3 regions of the Micromonospora sp. WMMD964 genome follow, and region 3 is predicted to be linked to each of the others. Evidence: riboswitches for the same ligand, from Rfam matches in the RefSeq annotation. Region 3 holds a riboswitch; each other region holds the start of a gene.
What was found. Region 3 has a riboswitch for cyclic di-AMP ahead of O7616_RS19065 (transglycosylase family protein). Riboswitches for the same ligand answer to the same signal wherever they lie in the genome.
Positions count from the first base shown of each region.

Region 1: another riboswitch for cyclic di-AMP. It lies ahead of O7616_RS14940 (C39 family peptidase); the one in region 3 lies ahead of O7616_RS19065 (transglycosylase family protein).
Region 2: another riboswitch for cyclic di-AMP. It lies ahead of O7616_RS28745 (hypothetical protein); the one in region 3 lies ahead of O7616_RS19065 (transglycosylase family protein).

Region 1 is NZ_CP120860.1:3,216,296-3,221,700, reverse strand. Features, by position in the region: gene O7616_RS14955 (bifunctional cytidylyltransferase/SDR family oxidoreductase) at 1-50, shown strand, start outside; gene O7616_RS14950 (CDP-glycerol glycerophosphotransferase family protein) at 84-1,754, shown strand; gene O7616_RS14945 (alpha/beta hydrolase) at 1,759-2,505, opposite strand; gene O7616_RS14940 (C39 family peptidase) at 2,640-3,476, opposite strand; cyclic di-AMP (ydaO/yuaA leader) riboswitch at 3,721-3,862, opposite strand; gene O7616_RS14935 (hypothetical protein) at 4,148-4,918, opposite strand; gene O7616_RS14930 (hypothetical protein) at 5,051-5,405, opposite strand, start outside.
Region 2 is NZ_CP120860.1:6,322,332-6,327,736, reverse strand. Features, by position in the region: gene O7616_RS28755 (SRPBCC family protein) at 53-520, shown strand; gene O7616_RS28750 (hypothetical protein) at 1,178-1,693, opposite strand; gene O7616_RS28745 (hypothetical protein) at 1,813-2,826, opposite strand; cyclic di-AMP (ydaO/yuaA leader) riboswitch at 2,882-3,013, opposite strand; gene O7616_RS28740 (cation diffusion facilitator family transporter) at 3,127-4,044, opposite strand; gene O7616_RS28735 (AAA family ATPase) at 4,150-5,405, opposite strand, start outside.
Region 3 is NZ_CP120860.1:4,165,074-4,170,478, forward strand. Features, by position in the region: gene O7616_RS19055 (SDR family oxidoreductase) at 1-467, opposite strand, end outside; gene htpG (molecular chaperone HtpG) at 617-2,545, shown strand; cyclic di-AMP (ydaO/yuaA leader) riboswitch at 2,840-3,010, shown strand; gene O7616_RS19065 (transglycosylase family protein) at 3,010-3,675, shown strand; gene O7616_RS19070 (hypothetical protein) at 3,765-4,109, opposite strand; gene dinB (DNA polymerase IV) at 4,234-5,405, opposite strand, start outside.

The DNA.
Region 1 (5,405 bases), 950 kb from region 3:
GCGGGCCGGGTCAGGTCGAGACGGCGGCCGACACGGCGTCGGCCAACTGACGCCCACGCCTGCGGAACCACGAACGGAGCGACATGCGCGGCGACCTGGTCCGAAAGCTGGCTGCCCGCTGCCTGAGCACCGGGTTGGCCGTGCTGGCCTTCGTCGTGCTGGCGCTCACCGACGCCACCGGCTGGGGCCTGGCGGTGGCCGTCGCGGCAGTGGTCGCGGCGGCCGCGGAGCAGCGCGTCCGGCCCGGCGCCGACCTCGTCGCGGAGACGACGCTGATCGCCGCCGCCGTCCTGGTGGGTTACTGGCGGCGGCTGGACGACGGGTTCGACGTGGCGCTGGTCGCCACCGCACTGGTCCTGCTGGGGCTGGTGCTGCTGGTGGGGCCCCTGCGGACCGCCGGCAACCTGGAGATCCGGGCGGCGAACCTGCCGGTTCGCGCCTGGACGCCGTTGGTCGCCGACCAGCTCGGCACCGCGCTGCTCGGGCTGCTCGCCGTGGTGGCCGTCGCCGCCGCGCTGACCCTGCCGGCCGTGGTGCCACTGCTCGCCAGCCTGCTGGTCGGTGCGGGTGCCGGGGCGGTCGGGCTGGACCTGGCCCGGCGGCGGTTCCGGCCGGGCGCCGGCGGTGGGGCGGTGGGCCGCGCGCTGCGTCGGCACCAGCCGGAGTTCGTGCTCTACTTCTCGGCCCCGCCCGGTTCGGAATACCAGGTCACCATGTGGCTGCCGTACCTGCAGCGGATCGGCCGCCCGTTCCTGGTCATGCTGCGCGAGCCGGAGTTCCTCGCCCCGGTCGCCGCGGCCACCGACGCCCCGGTGGTCTACTGCCCGACCCTGCGGGCCATGGACGAGGCGCTGGTGCCGAGCCTGCGGGCGGCGTTCTACGTCAACCACGGGGCGAAGAACAGCCACTGCATCCGTTTCACCCAGCTCACCCACGTCCAGTTGCACCACGGCGACAGCGACAAGGCGCCGAGCGCCAACCCGGTGTCCGGGATCTTCGATCGGATCTTCGTGGCCGGTCCGGCCGCTATCGACAGGTACGCCCGCGCCGGGGTGCGGATCCCCGCCGAGAAGTTCGTGGTGGTCGGCCGGCCGCAGGTCGAGTCGATCCAGGTACGCCCGGAGCCCGCGCGGGGCCTGGCCCACCCCACCGTGCTCTACACCCCCACCTGGACCGGGCACCACGCCGACGCCGACTACTGCTCGCTGCCGGTGGCCGAGCGGTTGCTGCGTTCGCTGCTGGAACGCGGCGCGACGGTGATCCTGCGGGCGCACCCGTACACGACGCAGAACCCGGCGTCGGCACGCCAGTTGGGCCGGCTGACCGAGCTGCTGGCCGCCGACCGGGCCCGCACCGGTCGGCAGCACGTGTTCGGCGCGGCGGCCCGGGAGCTGAGCCTCACCGAGTGCGTCAACTCCTCCGACGCCCTGGTCTCCGACGTGTCCGGGGTGATCTCCGATTACCTCTACTCCGGCAAGCCGTACGCGGTGACCGACATGGGCGGCGCGGGCGACCGGTTCGTGGAACGCTTCCCGCTGGCCGGTTCGGGTTACGTGCTGCGCGGAGACATGTCCAACCTGGACGGTGTGCTGACCGACCTGCTGGACACCGACCCGCTGGCCGAGGCCCGCTGGGCCACCCGCCGCCGCTACCTGGGCGACTTCCCCGCCGAGTCGTACGCCGAGGCGTTCCTGACCGCCGCCCGCCGGGAGCTGGCACCGACGCCGGAACTGGCCGCGCCCACACCGGTGTAGCTGCTCAGCGGTACGGGTCCAGCAGCGCCAGCACGGCCGCCGGGTCCTGCACGTGCGCGTTGTGGCCGAGACCGGGCAGCGTGGCGACCGGCACCCCGTACTCCTTGAGCTGTTCGTCGGTGACCATCGGGTCGTGCTCGCCGCGCGCCAGCACGACCGGCACGTCGGTCGCCGCCAGCAGCGCGGTCAGGTCGGGCTCTCCCACGGCGAACGCGGTCGGGTCCATGGCGAGGCGCCACCGGCCGTCGACCTGACGCAGCCCGGCGTCCACCACCGGATCGTCCGGCAGGACCAGACCGGCCAGGCCGGAGACCCGCAGGTAGCGGCGCGCCGCCTCGGCCCGGGTGGCGAACCAGCTCACCGGCCGCGCGGCGAGGTCGGCCGCGCGGGTCAGCTCGTCGGGTGACCAGACGGCCTTGATGCCCAGGCCCACCACCGCGTCCACCGGTGCCCCGGCGGCGCGGGCGGCCAGCGCGAGGCCGACCACCCCGCCCAGCGAGTGCCCGAGCACGACGAGCCGGTCGCCGGGCGCCAGGCCGCGCGCCACCCGGTCGGCGAACCCCGCGAAGGTGTACGACGGCAGCGGCTCCGCCCAACCGTGACCGGCGAGATCCGGTGCCAGCCACCGTCCCGCCCAGCGCTGCTCCAGCAACGGCGCCCACGGCAACCAGACGTCCCCGGTCGTGCCCATCCCGTGCAGGAGCAGCAGGACCCGCCCACGACCGGCTTGACCACCCCATTCATCCACCACGGCCGCAGTCTCCCACGGTTCTCGGCCGGGTACGAGAGTCGTCGCCTCCGCCGGACACCGACGGCACCGACGAGAACGCCGCGGGCGTCGGCCCCTTGTGGGGGACGACGCCCGCGGCGGTCAGCGTGCCCGGGTCAGGCGGAGTAGCCCCGGCTGGCGATCCAGTTGGCCAGGTCGATCGTGGTGATCCAGTACGACGGGTCGGCGGCGTTGGCCGAGTCGGCGATCCGCACGGTACGGCCGTTGTCCTTGTAACCCACGACGGCGATGTAGTGCCCGCCGCCGTAGGAGTGCCAGCCACCGTCGGTGTCGACGGCGTCGCCGACGACGTTCGCGACCACGCCGCGGCCGTCGGTGATGGCCTTGACGACGTCGGCCTGGAGCCGGTCCATCTGGGCCGGGCTGGGGGCCCCGGCGAACATCCGGGTCCGGTACGGGGAACCCTTCACCTCGGCGTTGAGCACCCGGGTGGTGTCCTCAGCCGAGTTGGTGCCCATCTCGGTGGTGCCCAACTCCGCGCCGAGCTCCTCCTGGGTGCGGTCGATCCCGGCGGCGCTGAGGGCGTTACGGGTGGCCGCCGGACCGCAGTTGTAGTACGTGTTCTGCGCCTCGTAGTCGTAGTCCAGCACCTTGGTCGCGGGCGGCTTCGGCGGTGTCGGCTTACGGGTGAGGTCGGGGTTGCTCTTGGCCTTGGCCGCCGGCGACGCGGCGCTGGTGGCCGGGGCGGCGGTGGTCGGCGCGGCGCCGGCCGACGGGGACTCCGCGCGCACCTCACCACGGGAGGCGGCGACATCGCTGCGCATCTCGGCGACGGTGGTCGCGGTGCGCTGGCCGGCGGGGGCGTCGTCGGCGGTGGTGAGCAGGGCGCCGGTGGTGGTGGCGATGGCCAGGGCCGCGGCGGAGGCGGCGACGATCTGGTACGGGCGCTCGGTGGCGAAACGGCGGAGCTGACGCTGCAGGGTGTGCTTCACGGGGTCCTCCACGGATCGGGGGGAGAGCGGCACACCGGCGCCCGGACCGGTGTCCGGGCAGGCGTCGACGCGCGGACCGTGGTCCGCGGATGGTGAACCGCTCAGGGGAACGCCCGGCGCGGCCGGGCGGTTGGGCGATGACCCGGGGGTCAGCTCACCGTCACTGGACGGATGAGCGGGGGCACCGCTGCGCCGTGGAGGCGAGGGAACAACCGAGGGGTGGAAAGGTGCTGCACGAGGATGGAACTCCTTCCGACACCGCCTACCGGGTTAGCTGACGGATTCGGGCGGGAAGATCGCCCTACCGCGGGCCATTGCTCGCGGATTCACCCCGGACTTACTGATGGGTCCCCGGTTCGTTGATCACGATTGAGCGGGTCGGCGCGGCGTCGCCTTCTGCGATCGGTTACCGCACCGGACGGGACGACAGTACTGGCCCGTCCGCACCCCTGCCAAGCCAGCTTCACCTGCGTAAACCCGAAATGGCGTGGCAATTTCTGCGCGTATTGCCGATGACGTGACTCGATGGGACAAGCGGTTGCGGTGACGCCTGGGGGCGACAACCGGACAGGCCGCCAACTATGCGACCGGATTCGCCGGAAGAATCGCGCCGATCGCGCCGGACGCCCGATTCCCGGTCGGCGTGAGCCGGCTCACGTCACGGATCGGGCTCAACTCGCCCGGGCCGGCCGCCAGCGTGCCACGACCGCGGGTCGGAACGCGCCGGTCACCGCCCGCCGCGCGGGTAGCGGGTCGGGGCGCAGCCGGACCGCCGCCGCCCCGGCCTCCGTGGCGAGGACCCGTGCCGAGTCGGCAGCCAGTTCGGCGTCCCGCCAGGCGGCCCGTTCCCGGGCCGAAGCGGCCTGGTAGTCCGCCCGCCTCGCGTCCCGGATCGTCCGGCTGAGCAGCACCTCCTGCTCGACCGGGTGCCGCCGGGGATCCCAGCCGCGCCGATGCGCGAACACGTCGCCGAGCTGCGCCATGGTCAGGTCGCCCCGCCAGTACGCCGCCATCGCCGCGCGGTGCAGGTAGCGCTCCCGGGCGGCGTACTCGGCCGGGGTACGGGGGGTGTGCGGGGTGGGCAACACCCCGGCACCCGCGAAGCGACGGGCGGCGGTATCCGCCTCGTCGTAGGCGGCCCAGGCCCGCTCCATCTCCTCCTGAGCGGTCAGCCAGGCGGCACGTCGCCGCTGCGCGGTCCTGGCCGCGCCGGCCGCGGCGACCGCCACCTCCTCGGCGTACCGAAGCCGGTCGGCGGCCTCGGCGGCGGCCACCTCCCGAGCGGTGGGGGCGGTCGAGGGCGGATCGTCCGCGGGCCGGTCCCGGTCGGGGCGGGCCACCAGCAGGGCGAGTACGCCGAGGGCCAGCAGGAACAGCGTCGACCAGATGGCGGCGGCCTGCGGCACCTCGGTCACGAACTGGTAGAAGACAGCGGTCTCCATGGTCGGCACCTCGGGCAGAGAGCGATGCGATGGGGAGCCGCACCGGCCACCGGGCCACGGCGGAGCACGGGCCGGTGGGGCGCGGAGCTGGTGGATCGACAGGCGCGGCGGCGGGACGCTCGTCCCGGTGACTCAGCGCCCGGGCGGGGCTCGGGGTGCCCGGCTGCTCGGGGCGTGGCCGAGGGGCAGCCGGTCGGACCCGGCCACGCCCACCGGCAGCGGGCCGGTCGTGACAGCGACCTGCTCAGCGGGCGGCGCTGGTTGCGGGTCGACCGACCACGCCGAGGAGGTGTCCTCGACGGGCTGCTCGGTCACCGCCCGCGCCTCGTGCACGCCCTCCGGCGTGGAGGTGGACGAGCAGGTCGCCGGGAGCGTGCCGGGGGCGAACGACTGTGGCACGGCGGCCGAGGCCGGGCCCGCGCCGAGCGCCAGAGCCGCGACGACGGCGAGGCTGGTCAGCACCCGCGTCGCCCAGCGCGCCACCCAC
Region 2 (5,405 bases), 2.2 Mb from region 3:
AGCCAGACATCGGTAGGGGACGATCGTGCGACAGTCGACGGCGGGAGACGGTGTGCTCAGCAGCGATACCTTCAGCTACACCGTTCAGGCCCGATGCTCGGTTGCCCACGCGGCCGCGCTGCTCAGTGACCTGACCCGGCAGGGTGAGCTGCACCCATTGATCGTCCGGGTCCGCCGACTGCCGCCCCGCCCCGGCGCGCAGGCCAGCTACACGATCAACGACCGGCTGGCGGCCGGCCCGCTGCGCTTCACAACCACCTACCACGCGGACGTACTGAGCAACGAGGAAGACGAGATCGTCATGGTGGCCCGTCAGTGGCCGGCCACCACCGTCCACAACCACACCCGGCTACGCCCCGAGCCGGACGGCCTGGTCCGCGTCGACGTCGAGATCACCCTGACCGCGCCGACACCGCTGTTCCGGTACGCGTTCCGCCAGGCCCGTGCCGCCCACCTCGCCCTGGCCACCCGCTTGGGCCCGGCCCTGGAACGCGCCAGCAACCCCCCACCCATCACCTGACTCCGCGCCTGCGCGCCCCGCGCCCCGCGCTCCGCGCCCCCCGCGCCGCGCGCCCCGCGCTCCGCGCGCCCCGCGCTCCGCGCCCGCGCGCCCCGCGCCCCGCGCCTGCGCGCCCCGCGCCTGCGCGCCCCGCGCCTGCGCGCCCCGCGCCCGCGCGCCAAGATCCGAGTAACATCCCGGATGTTGCTGCCTCCGGCGCGTAGGAGACAGCACTATCCCTGATGTTGCGCGGATCTTGAGGACGAAACACCCGGCGCGACCGCCCGGAGCGGATCGGCGAGCCGGCAGCCGTCAAGGTCACGCTCGATCATGGATGTAGTGGCCTGATGGTGCCCAGGAGACCACTGCATCATGGTTGTAGCGCGATCATGGTGCCGTGGGCGCGGTCGGGGCGCGGTCGCGGTCGGGGGTGTGGTTTCGGTCAGGGGGCGCGGTCGCGGCCAGGGGTGTGGCCGCGGTCGGAGGGCGTGGCGGCGGTCGGGGGTGTGGTTCGGTCAGGCGCGTGGTCGCGGTCGCGGTGTGGTCACCGCGGGGCTCCCCGGTGGGCGCGTCGGCGAGGATGTGCAGGCCGCAGGCGTGGGTCGCGGTCACGGCGAGGTCACCGCAGGGGCGTCGGGGCGCGGCCACCCACGCGGCGTGGTCACCGCTGTGGCCTGGTCAGGGCGCCGTGGACGTCGACCTGCGGGCGTTGCTCACGGTGGCTGGTCGGGCGGCCCGCTGCCGTCCCCACGGCTTGTAGGTGGAGAGCACCGTCGCGATGATCATGAGGCTGGTCGACACCGCTGGTGCGATCACCAGGTCGGCGCGGTCCCGCGCGGGCAGGGCGGCGCCCAACGCCCCGGCGTGGCGCAGGTTCGGGGTGAGCAGGAACAGCACCAGCCCGACCATCACCGTGGTGAGCACGAGCTTGACCAGCACCCACCGGTAGCGCAGCAGGCCCCACGGTGTGAGCAGCGCGCTGGCGACGCCGACCAGCCAGACCAGGATGCTCAGTGGCGCGAACAGGACCGTGCCGACCAGCGCGCCGACCGGGTAGAGCAACGCCGGGTCGCCGCCCCGTTGCACGGCGATGCCGAGGGTGAGCAGCACCAGGTCGGTGCCGAGCCAGCCCAGCGAGGTGACCAGGTGCAGGGTGAGCAGCCCCTTGCGGGCGGCCGGTGGGATCCGAGGCATACCGCGATGTTGCCCGCCGACCGCGGCCGGGTCGTCCGACGACCGGCGACATCGGGTGTACGCCCCGCGACGTAGCCGTGGCCGGTGCCCCCGGGCAGGTGGGCACCGGCCACGGGTGGTCAGTAGACGGACAGGTGTACGTGGTTGGTGTGGTCGCTGGACGGGTCGCCGCCCGCCCCGCTGTACGACTTCCACCCGCTGCTGGGCAGCCAGATCTGCCGGTACCAGATCACGTAGAGCACGGCGAGCCGGTCGGCGTTGCGGATGAAGTACGCGGCCAGGTTGTTGCCGTACGTCTTGTCGCCGCCGGTGGCGTCCCCGCCGAAGCCGCCCTTCTGCGCGGCGAAGTCGCAGGCTCGGCCCTTCGGGTGTTCGCCGGAGCCCCCGCTGCGGTGGCAGGAGACGTACCTGGTGAAGCCGGCTGCCTTGGCCTGGTTGAGGGCGTGCAGGGTGCGCGGGGTGATGCAGCCGCTGGCCGGCGTGGGGTCGTCGACGCTGCACGACTCCTTCGGCCAGGAGCCGTCGGAGTTGCGCGGAGCAGCCTTCGCGTTGCTGGTGGAGGTGCCCCGGTTGGAGCCGGTGTCGGCGGTGGTCTGCGGCTTGGGGGCCGTGGCGACGGTCAGGGCCCGCTCGGCCTGCTCCTTGCGCTTGGCCATCACCGCGACCTGCTTGCGCTGTTCGTTGATCTCACCGTCCAGGGCGGCGCGGGTGCGGTTGGCCTGGTCTTTGGTGGTGAGGAGGTCGCGCAGCACCCGGTCCTCGTTGGCGGCCACCGCGTCCAGGGAGGCGGCCCGGTCCATGAAGCCTTCCGGGGTGTTGCTGTTGAGCAGCGCCGAGATCGCGCTGAGTCGCCCGGTGCGGTACGCGACGCCGGCGATCTCGCCGACCTTGCCGCTGCGCTGGTCGAGCTCGACCTCGATGGTCTTCAGTTGGGTGGTGAGCTGCTGCTGCCGCTGCACGGAGGTGTCCAGGGCGCGTTTCGCGTCCAGGTAGCCCTTGCTGGCGGCCTCCAGTTGGGCGCGGAGTGCCGGGGTGCCGCCCTCTTCGTCGGAGTCGGGTGCGGCGGCCCGCTGGCCGGTCGGGGGAGCGGCCGAGGCGGTGCCGGCCGGGAGCGCGACGCCGAGAGCGAGCATCGCGACGATCAGGGCCGCCAGTCGGGCGGCAGGTGGTCGTGCTGGTGCCACTGCGCAGTCCTTCCGTCAGCCGCCGACCGGGTTAGCTGACGGGTTCGGGACGGAAGATCCCTACCGCTGACGCGGATGCACCCCAGGAACGTGGTTCCCCGGTTCGCCCGTGCGGGCGATTAGGCGACGACCACCACCGGCGCCGGGAGGCGCCGCCTGGTGGCGGCCGGGACAGAGCCTACCGGTACCGGTGGGGCCGCTGCAGCGAATGTGACGGACGGTGCGTGCGTCATCACGGTGAATCGACCTTCACCACTCGATGGAGCCGCATTCTCCGGATGCCGCGCCCGGCTCGATCTGCAACGTGGCGTGCTCGATGCGGAAGTCGTCGTGCAGGGCGGTGCGCGCGGCGGTGAGCACCGCGCCGACCTCCGCGCCGGGCTCCATGGTCAGGTGGGCGGAGGCGACGTCCATGCCCGAGGTGAGCGTCCAGACGTGCAGGTCGTGCACCTCGACCACGCCGGGGACCGCGGCCAGCCGGTCGTGCACGGCGGTCACCTGGAGGTGTTCCGGTGCGGCCTGCACCAGGATGCGGATGGCCGCGCGGGCCAGCCGCCAGGTGCGCGGCAGGATGAACACGCCGATGGCGACGGCGACCAGCGGATCGGCCCACCACCAGTCGGTGACGGTGATGAGCACCGCCGCGCCGATCACGCCGACCGAGCCGAGCAGGTCGCCGAGCACCTCCAGGTAGGCGCCCTGGATGTTGATGCTCTCCCGCGCGCCGGCGCGGAGCAGGCCGAACGCGGCGATGTTCGCCAGCAGGCCGAGCACCGCCACCACGAGCATCGGACCGGTGATGACCTCGTGCGGGTCGCCGAAGCGGCGGATCGCCTCGATCACCACGTAGACCGCGACGCCGGAGAGCAGGACGGCGTTGGCCAGCGCGGCGAGCACCTCGAGTCGGTAGAGCCCGAAGGTGCGCTGCGGGTCGCCGGTGGCCCGTCGGGTGGCGGTGATCGCGGCGAGCGCCATGCCGATGCCGAGCACGTCGGTGAACATGTGCCCGGCGTCGGAGAGCAGGGCGAGCGAGCCGGTGTGCAGGGCGGTCACCGCCTCGACCACCATCAGGGTGGCGAGCAGCCCGAACGCCGCCCAGAGTCGCCCCCGGTGCTGGTGCGCGGCATTGGCGACGGACCCGTGGTGGTGGTCATGACCTGCGCCCACGTGAATCACCTTCCGCCGCGATCCGGGATCCGGTCCAATGTATGTTCACATCGCAATGTGTGCAAGTGTCAGGGCGGCGGCTCTCATCGGCCTCATCCGGGCAGGTCAGCCGGTCGGGTCGATGGTGGTGAGTCGCTGGGTGGCCCGGGACAGCGCCACGTACAGGGTGCGTACTCCGGCGCCCGGATCCGCCCTGATCTCGCTCGGAGCGACCAGCACCACCCCGTCGTACTCCATGCCCTTGGCCTCCAGGCTGGTGACCACCTGCAACCTCGGCGCGGCGAGCGCGTCGAGCCAGCCGACGACCTCGTCGCGGCGCGGCACCGGCGTGATCACGCCGACCGTGCCCTCCACCTCGGCCAGCAGGTCGGCGGCCGCCTTCACGGTCGCGGTCTCCAGCCCGGTCGCGGGCACCACCAACTCGACCGGATCGACCCCGCTGGAGCGGACGGCGCTCGGCAGCGGCAGATCCGGGTACAGCCGACGGATCTCCGCCGCCGCCACCGCGAAGATCTCGGAGGAGTTGCGGTAGTTGGTGGTCAGCGTGAAGTCGTGCCGTTTGCGCCGCCCCAGCGCCTGGTCCCGGGCCCGGTCCAACTCGTCGGGGTCGCCGGTCCACGCGGTCTGCGCGGGGTCACCCACCACGGTCCAGGAGGCCAACCGCCCCCGACGGCCGATCATCCGCCACTGCATCGGTGAGACGTCCTGCGCCTCGTCGACGACCACGTGCGCGTACTCCCGGTAGTCCTCCGGCCGCTCCCGGGCCGCCGCCCGGGCGGCCCGCTGCCGGTCGGCGGCGGTGCTCAGCTCGCGTACGCCCCCGGCGAGCTGGAACGGGTCACGACGGGCCCGGGCCGGTTGTGCCGGCTTCCCGAGCAACGCGTCCAGTTCGTCCAGCAGCGCGATGTCGGCGATGGTGAGCCCGGCCGGGTCCAGGTCCCGGTACGCGGCGGTGAGCAGCCGGATCTCCGCGCCGGAGAGGATCCCCCCGGCGTACCGGCGCAGCCGGTCCGGCCGGGTCAGCCAGCCGAGCACGTGCCGAGGGTGCAGACGCGGCCACCACGCCTTCAGGAACTCCCGGAACTCCGACCGCTCGGCGATCTCCGCCTCGAAGGCCCGCTGCTCCGGCAGCCGGGTGACGCCCACCTCACGGGCCTGCGCCCAGAGCGCGGCGAACACCCCGTCGAAGCCGGCCCGGCGCACCTCGTTGCGTCGGGCGCCCCGGTGCAGCGCGCGGTCCCGGATCCGGTCCAGCGTCGTCCGGTCCAGCCGCAGCAGCGTGCCCCGGTAGAGCAGCCGCAGCTCACCCGGGCCGCCCGGCACCGCGTCGCGGGACGCCCGCTCCAGCACCCGACGCATCC
Region 3 (5,405 bases):
CGCAGCGCGTTGGTCATCGCCCACTCGGCGGACTTCGCGGCACCGTAGGCGGCGTGCATCGGGAAGTTCACCCAGGACAGCACGGAGAGCACGTTGAGGATCGTCCCGCCGCCGTTGCCGGCGATCACCGGCGCGAACGCGCGGACCGTCGACAGGGTGCCGATGTAGTGGGTCTCCAGCTCCAGCCGGACGCGGTCCAGGTCGCCGTCGAGGAGGTCGGTCCGGGTGTCGATGCCCGCGTTGTTGACCAGCAGGTTCACGCCGCCGGCCAGCTCGGCGGCGGCCGCCACCGAGGCGGGGTCGGTGATGTCCAGGCGAACCGGCGTCACGCCCGGTAGGTCGACGCTGTCGGGGTTGCGGGCGCCCGCGTAGACGGTGGCGCCGCGGGCGAGGAGCTCGGCGGCCAGGTGGCGGCCGAGGCCACGGTTGGCGCCGGTGACGAGGGCGGTGCTTCCGGAGATCTTCATGGGCGTCACGCTATCCCACCTGACTTCTGTCAACCAAAGTCAGCTATGTCACACGGGCGACCCGCTCGATCGGGAATGCGACCCGGACGCGGCAGCACCCCGCCCGGTGACGGCTCGTATCCTGTCCGCGAAACCCCGCACGAGCCGAGATGGGAGACGGTGTGAGCAACCAGGCCGAAACGTTGGAGTTCCAGGCCGAGGCGCGTCAGCTCCTCCAGTTGGTGGTCCACTCGATCTATTCGAACAAGGACGTCTTCCTGCGGGAACTCATCTCCAACGCCTCCGACGCCCTGGACAAGCTGCGACTCGCCACGCTCGTCGACAAGGACCTCGTCGCCGACACCGACGACCTGCACGTGACGCTCGAGGTCGACAGGGACGCCCGTACCCTCACCGTGCGGGACAACGGCATCGGGATGACCCGCGACGAGGTCGTCGCGCTGATCGGCACCATCGCCAAGTCGGGCACCGCCGAGCTGCTGCGCCAACTACGCGAGTCCGCCGACGCCCGCGCCTCGCAGGACCTGATCGGTCAGTTCGGCGTCGGCTTCTACGCCGCGTTCATGGTCGCCGACCGGGTCACCCTGGTCACCCGCAAGGCCGGCGAGACCGGCGGCACCCGCTGGGAGTCCACCGGCGAGGGCACGTACACCATCGAGGCGGTCGACGAGGCGCCGCAGGGCACCGCCGTGACCCTGCACCTCAAGCCGGCCGACACCGAGGACAACCTGCACGACTACACCGCCGAGTGGACCGTCCGCGACATCGTCAAGCGATACTCCGACTTCATCGCCTGGCCCATCCGGATGACGGTCGAGCGCCCCGGCGCCGACGGTGAGCCCGCCACCAGCGAGGTGCAGACCCTCAACTCGATGAAGGCGCTCTGGGCGCGGCCCCGCGACGAGGTCGACGCCGCCGAGTACAACGAGTTCTACAAGCACGTCAGCCACGACTGGGCCGACCCGCTCGAGGTCGTGCACATGAAGGGCGAGGGCACCTTCGAGTACGAGGCGCTGCTGTTCCTGCCCAGCCACGCCCCACTGGACCTGTTCTCCCCGCAGGGCCGCCGAGGCGTCCAGCTCTACGTCAAGCGCGTCTTCATCATGGACGACTGCGAGGCGCTCGTCCCGACCTACCTGCGCTTCGTCAAGGGCGTGGTCGACGCGCACGACCTGTCGCTGAACATCTCCCGGGAGATCCTCCAGCAGGACCGGCAGATCCAGATCGTCCGCCGCCGCCTGGTCAAGAAGATCCTCGCCACGGTGAAGGACCTGAAGGCCAACCACGCCGAGCGCTACCGCACCTTCTGGACCGAGTTCGGCGCGGTCGTCAAGGAAGGGCTGATCGACGACACCGACAACCGCGACACCCTGCTGGAACTCCTCTCCGTCGCCTCCACCCACGACGCGACCGAGCCCACCGACCTGGCCGGTTACGTCTCGCGGATGAAGGACGGCCAGAGCGACATCTGGTACGCCACCGGCGAGTCCCGGGCCGCCATCGAGAACTCGCCGCACCTGGAGGCGTTCCGGGCCAAGGGTCACGAGGTGCTGCTCCTGACCGACCAGGTCGACGAGGTGTGGGTCGAGCGGGTCGGCGCGTATGACGGCAAGCCCCTGCGCTCCATCGCCAAGGGCGAGATCGACCTGGACACCGACGAGGAGAAGCAGCAGGCCGAGGCCGAGCGTGAGCAGCAGCGGCAGGAGTTCGCCAACCTGCTCGACTGGCTGGGCACGACGCTGACCGACAGCGTCCGGGAGGTGCGGCTGTCGTCCCGACTGACCACCTCACCGGCCTGCGTCGTCGGCGACGCCCACGACCTCACGCCGACGCTGGAGAAGATGTACCGCGCGATGGGGCACGAGGTGCCCCCGACCAAGCGGATCCTGGAGATCAACCCCGGTCACCCGCTGGTCTCCGGGCTGCGCAAGGCCCACGAGCAGGGGAGCGACCCGGCAGCGCTGACCGAGACCGCGGAGCTGCTCTACGGTCTGGCGGTGCTCGCCGAGGGCGGTGAGCTGACCGACCCGGCCCGCTTCACCCGCACGCTCGCCGACCGGCTGGCGCGCACCCTGTAGACGGTCGACCGTCTGGCCAGCGGGCCACCCGATCAGGGGCCCGCCGGCCGGTTCGGCGTACGACGTCGAGATGCGATCACCGACGGACACGTCGAGTCGCTCAACGCGACACCGCGATCTGGCCACGTCGCGAAGCCTGATCGGAACCGGTCCACTGTGCTCTCAGCACAGTGTCCGGCCGGCCGCAACCGCTGCGGACGGCGCCCCGCGTACCCCGGTGAAGAACTTCACAGGGGTTGGGCGATCGTCACCGACCGTGCCTAACGTCGGTCGGGTCCGCCACTGCGGACACCACGGTCGGCAACGCCTAATCCTGCCCCCGGCCGTCGGAACCCAGTCACCCGGGCAGGAGCGGGGGACCCACGTTCCTCGGTGCACGTCACCTCGGGGTGAAGCCGCCACCTGCGGCCGGGCTCCTCGGCCCGAACCCGACAGCTCACCTCGCCGGCGTGGAGGAAGCTCACATGACGTCCGTTCACACGCCCCGTCATCGACGGGTCACCACCCGCCGTCTCGCCGTCGGCACCCTGGCCGTCGGCGCGGTCACCGGTGCTGTCGCCCTCTTCGGCCCGGCCGCCCCGGCGCAGGCCGGAGTCGACTGGGACGCGATCGCCCAGTGCGAGTCCGGCGGCAACTGGAAGATCAATACCGGTAACGGCTACTTCGGTGGCCTGCAGTTCTCGCAGAGCACCTGGGCCGGTTACGGCGGCAAGAAGTACGCCGCCCGTGCCGACCTGGCCACCCGCGGCGAGCAGATCGCCATCGCCGAGAAGGTGCTCGACGGGCAGGGCATCGGCGCCTGGCCGACCTGCGGCAAGAAGGGCGGCTCCTCGGGCGGCTCGGCCACGAAGTCGACCAGGTCGACGGCGAAGTCGACGAAGTCCACCGGAAAGGCGACCACGTCGCCGGACCGGCCGTCGCGCGGCGAGCAGCCGGCGACCCGTGACCACGAGCGCACCGCCGCGCCGACGGGCGGCCGGACGCACCTGGTCGAGCCGGGCGACACCCTGTCGGAGATCGCCGACGCCCACCGGGTGTCCGGCGGCTGGCAGGCGCTGTACGAGCACAACAGGGAGCTGATCGGGGCCGACCCGGGCCTGATCTTCCCTGGTCAGAAGCTCAGCCTCTGACAGTCGGCACACGAACGCTCGGCCGGTGACCCGGCCGAGCGTTCGTGTGTGCGGTGCTGGTCAGCCCGAGTGGCCGGACCTGCCGCGAGTCACGCCGCCGAGGCGGACGCCCGCGGCGCGCGACGCGAGGCCGCGGGTCCGGCGTTGCGACCCCAGCGGGAGGCCGGCGTCGCCTCCGTGCCGGCGTCGAGGCCGTCGATCGTCATCTCGACGGGTTCCGCCGCCCCGCGCGACAGTCGCAGCGAATGCTCTGCGCCCTGCCGGGCGGCGCACGGCCACGCCTGCCCCGCGCACTGGAGGTTGTGGCAGTGACCCTCGTCGTCCGGCTCGTGGGCGTCCAGCACGTCGATCGCCAGTTGCCAGAGCAGCGGGTCGGTCACGTCGTGCGGTCGCTCGGCGCTGCGGCTCGGTCGGTTGCTGGTGTCGTCGGACATCGTGGGTCCCCCCTTGTCAGGCTGTACCCCTCAAGGGTCACCCGTCAGCCGTCGGCTAAACCGCCGACCTGCTGTGATGTGTCTCCGGTCGCAACTCGTCGCACGGACGCCGCACGCAGATCGGTCAATCCGGCAGGAGTGGCATCTCGACGCCGGGCTCCCGACCGAGTAACACCGCACGGGTGAGCGCCGCCGAGCCGAACCGGTCGCGGACCGCGTCGACCGCCGCGTCCAACTCCGCACCCGGGTCGCGGTGGAACGGCAGCTCCGGCTGCACCGGGCTGTCGTCCAGATTGCCCACCGAGACGCCGATCAGCGTGACACCACGACTGTCGATCTCGGGCTGGGCCGCGTGCAGCAACGCGCGTGCGGCGGCGAGCAGCGGGGTCGTGTCCGCTGTCGCCTTGCCGATGGTGTGCGAGCGGGTCGCCCGGCTGTAGTCGCCGAAACGCAACCGCAGCACCACGGTGCGACCGGACCGCCCGGCGGCCCGCATCCGGCGGGTGACCCGGTCGACCAGCCCGGCGAGGATGGCGTCCAGTTCCGTCGGGGCGTGCGGGGTACGGCTCAGCGCGTGCTGGGCGCCCATCGAAGCCCGTCGGCGGCCGACGTGCACCGCGCGTGGGTCACGGTTGTGAGCCAGGGCGTGCAGGTGCCGGCCGGCGCCGGACCCGAGCAGCGACACCAGTGTCGCCTCGCCGAGCCGTGCCACCTCGCCGACGGTACGGATCCGGTGTTCCCGCAGCTTCGCGGAGGTGACCGGGCCGACGCCCCACAACCGCTCGACCGGCAGCGGATGCAGGAACGCCGTCTCGGCGTCGGGTGCGACCACCAGGAGCCCGTCCGGCTTGGCCACCCCGCTGGCCACCTTCGCCAGGAACTTCGTGCGGGCCACACCCACCGTGATCGGAAGGCCGACCCGTTCCCGAACCTCCCGACGCAGCCGCGCGGCGATGTCGGCCGGTGGGCCGACCAGCCGCCGCAGGCCACCCACGTCGAGGAACGCCTCGTCGATGGAGAGCCCCTCGACCAGCGGAGTGGTCTGCCGGAAGATCTCGAAGACCGCGCGGCTCGCCGCCGTGTACGCCGACATCCGCGGCGGCACCACGATCGCGTCCGGACACAGCCGGCGCGCCTGCCGGCCGCCCATCGCGCTGCGGACACCCCGCGCCTTCGCCTCGTAGCTGGCCGCGAGGACCACACCTCCGCCGACGATCACCGGCCGCCCGCGCAGGCGTGGGTCGTCGCGCTGCTCGACCGACGCGTAGAAGGCGTCCAGGTCGGCGTGCAGGATGC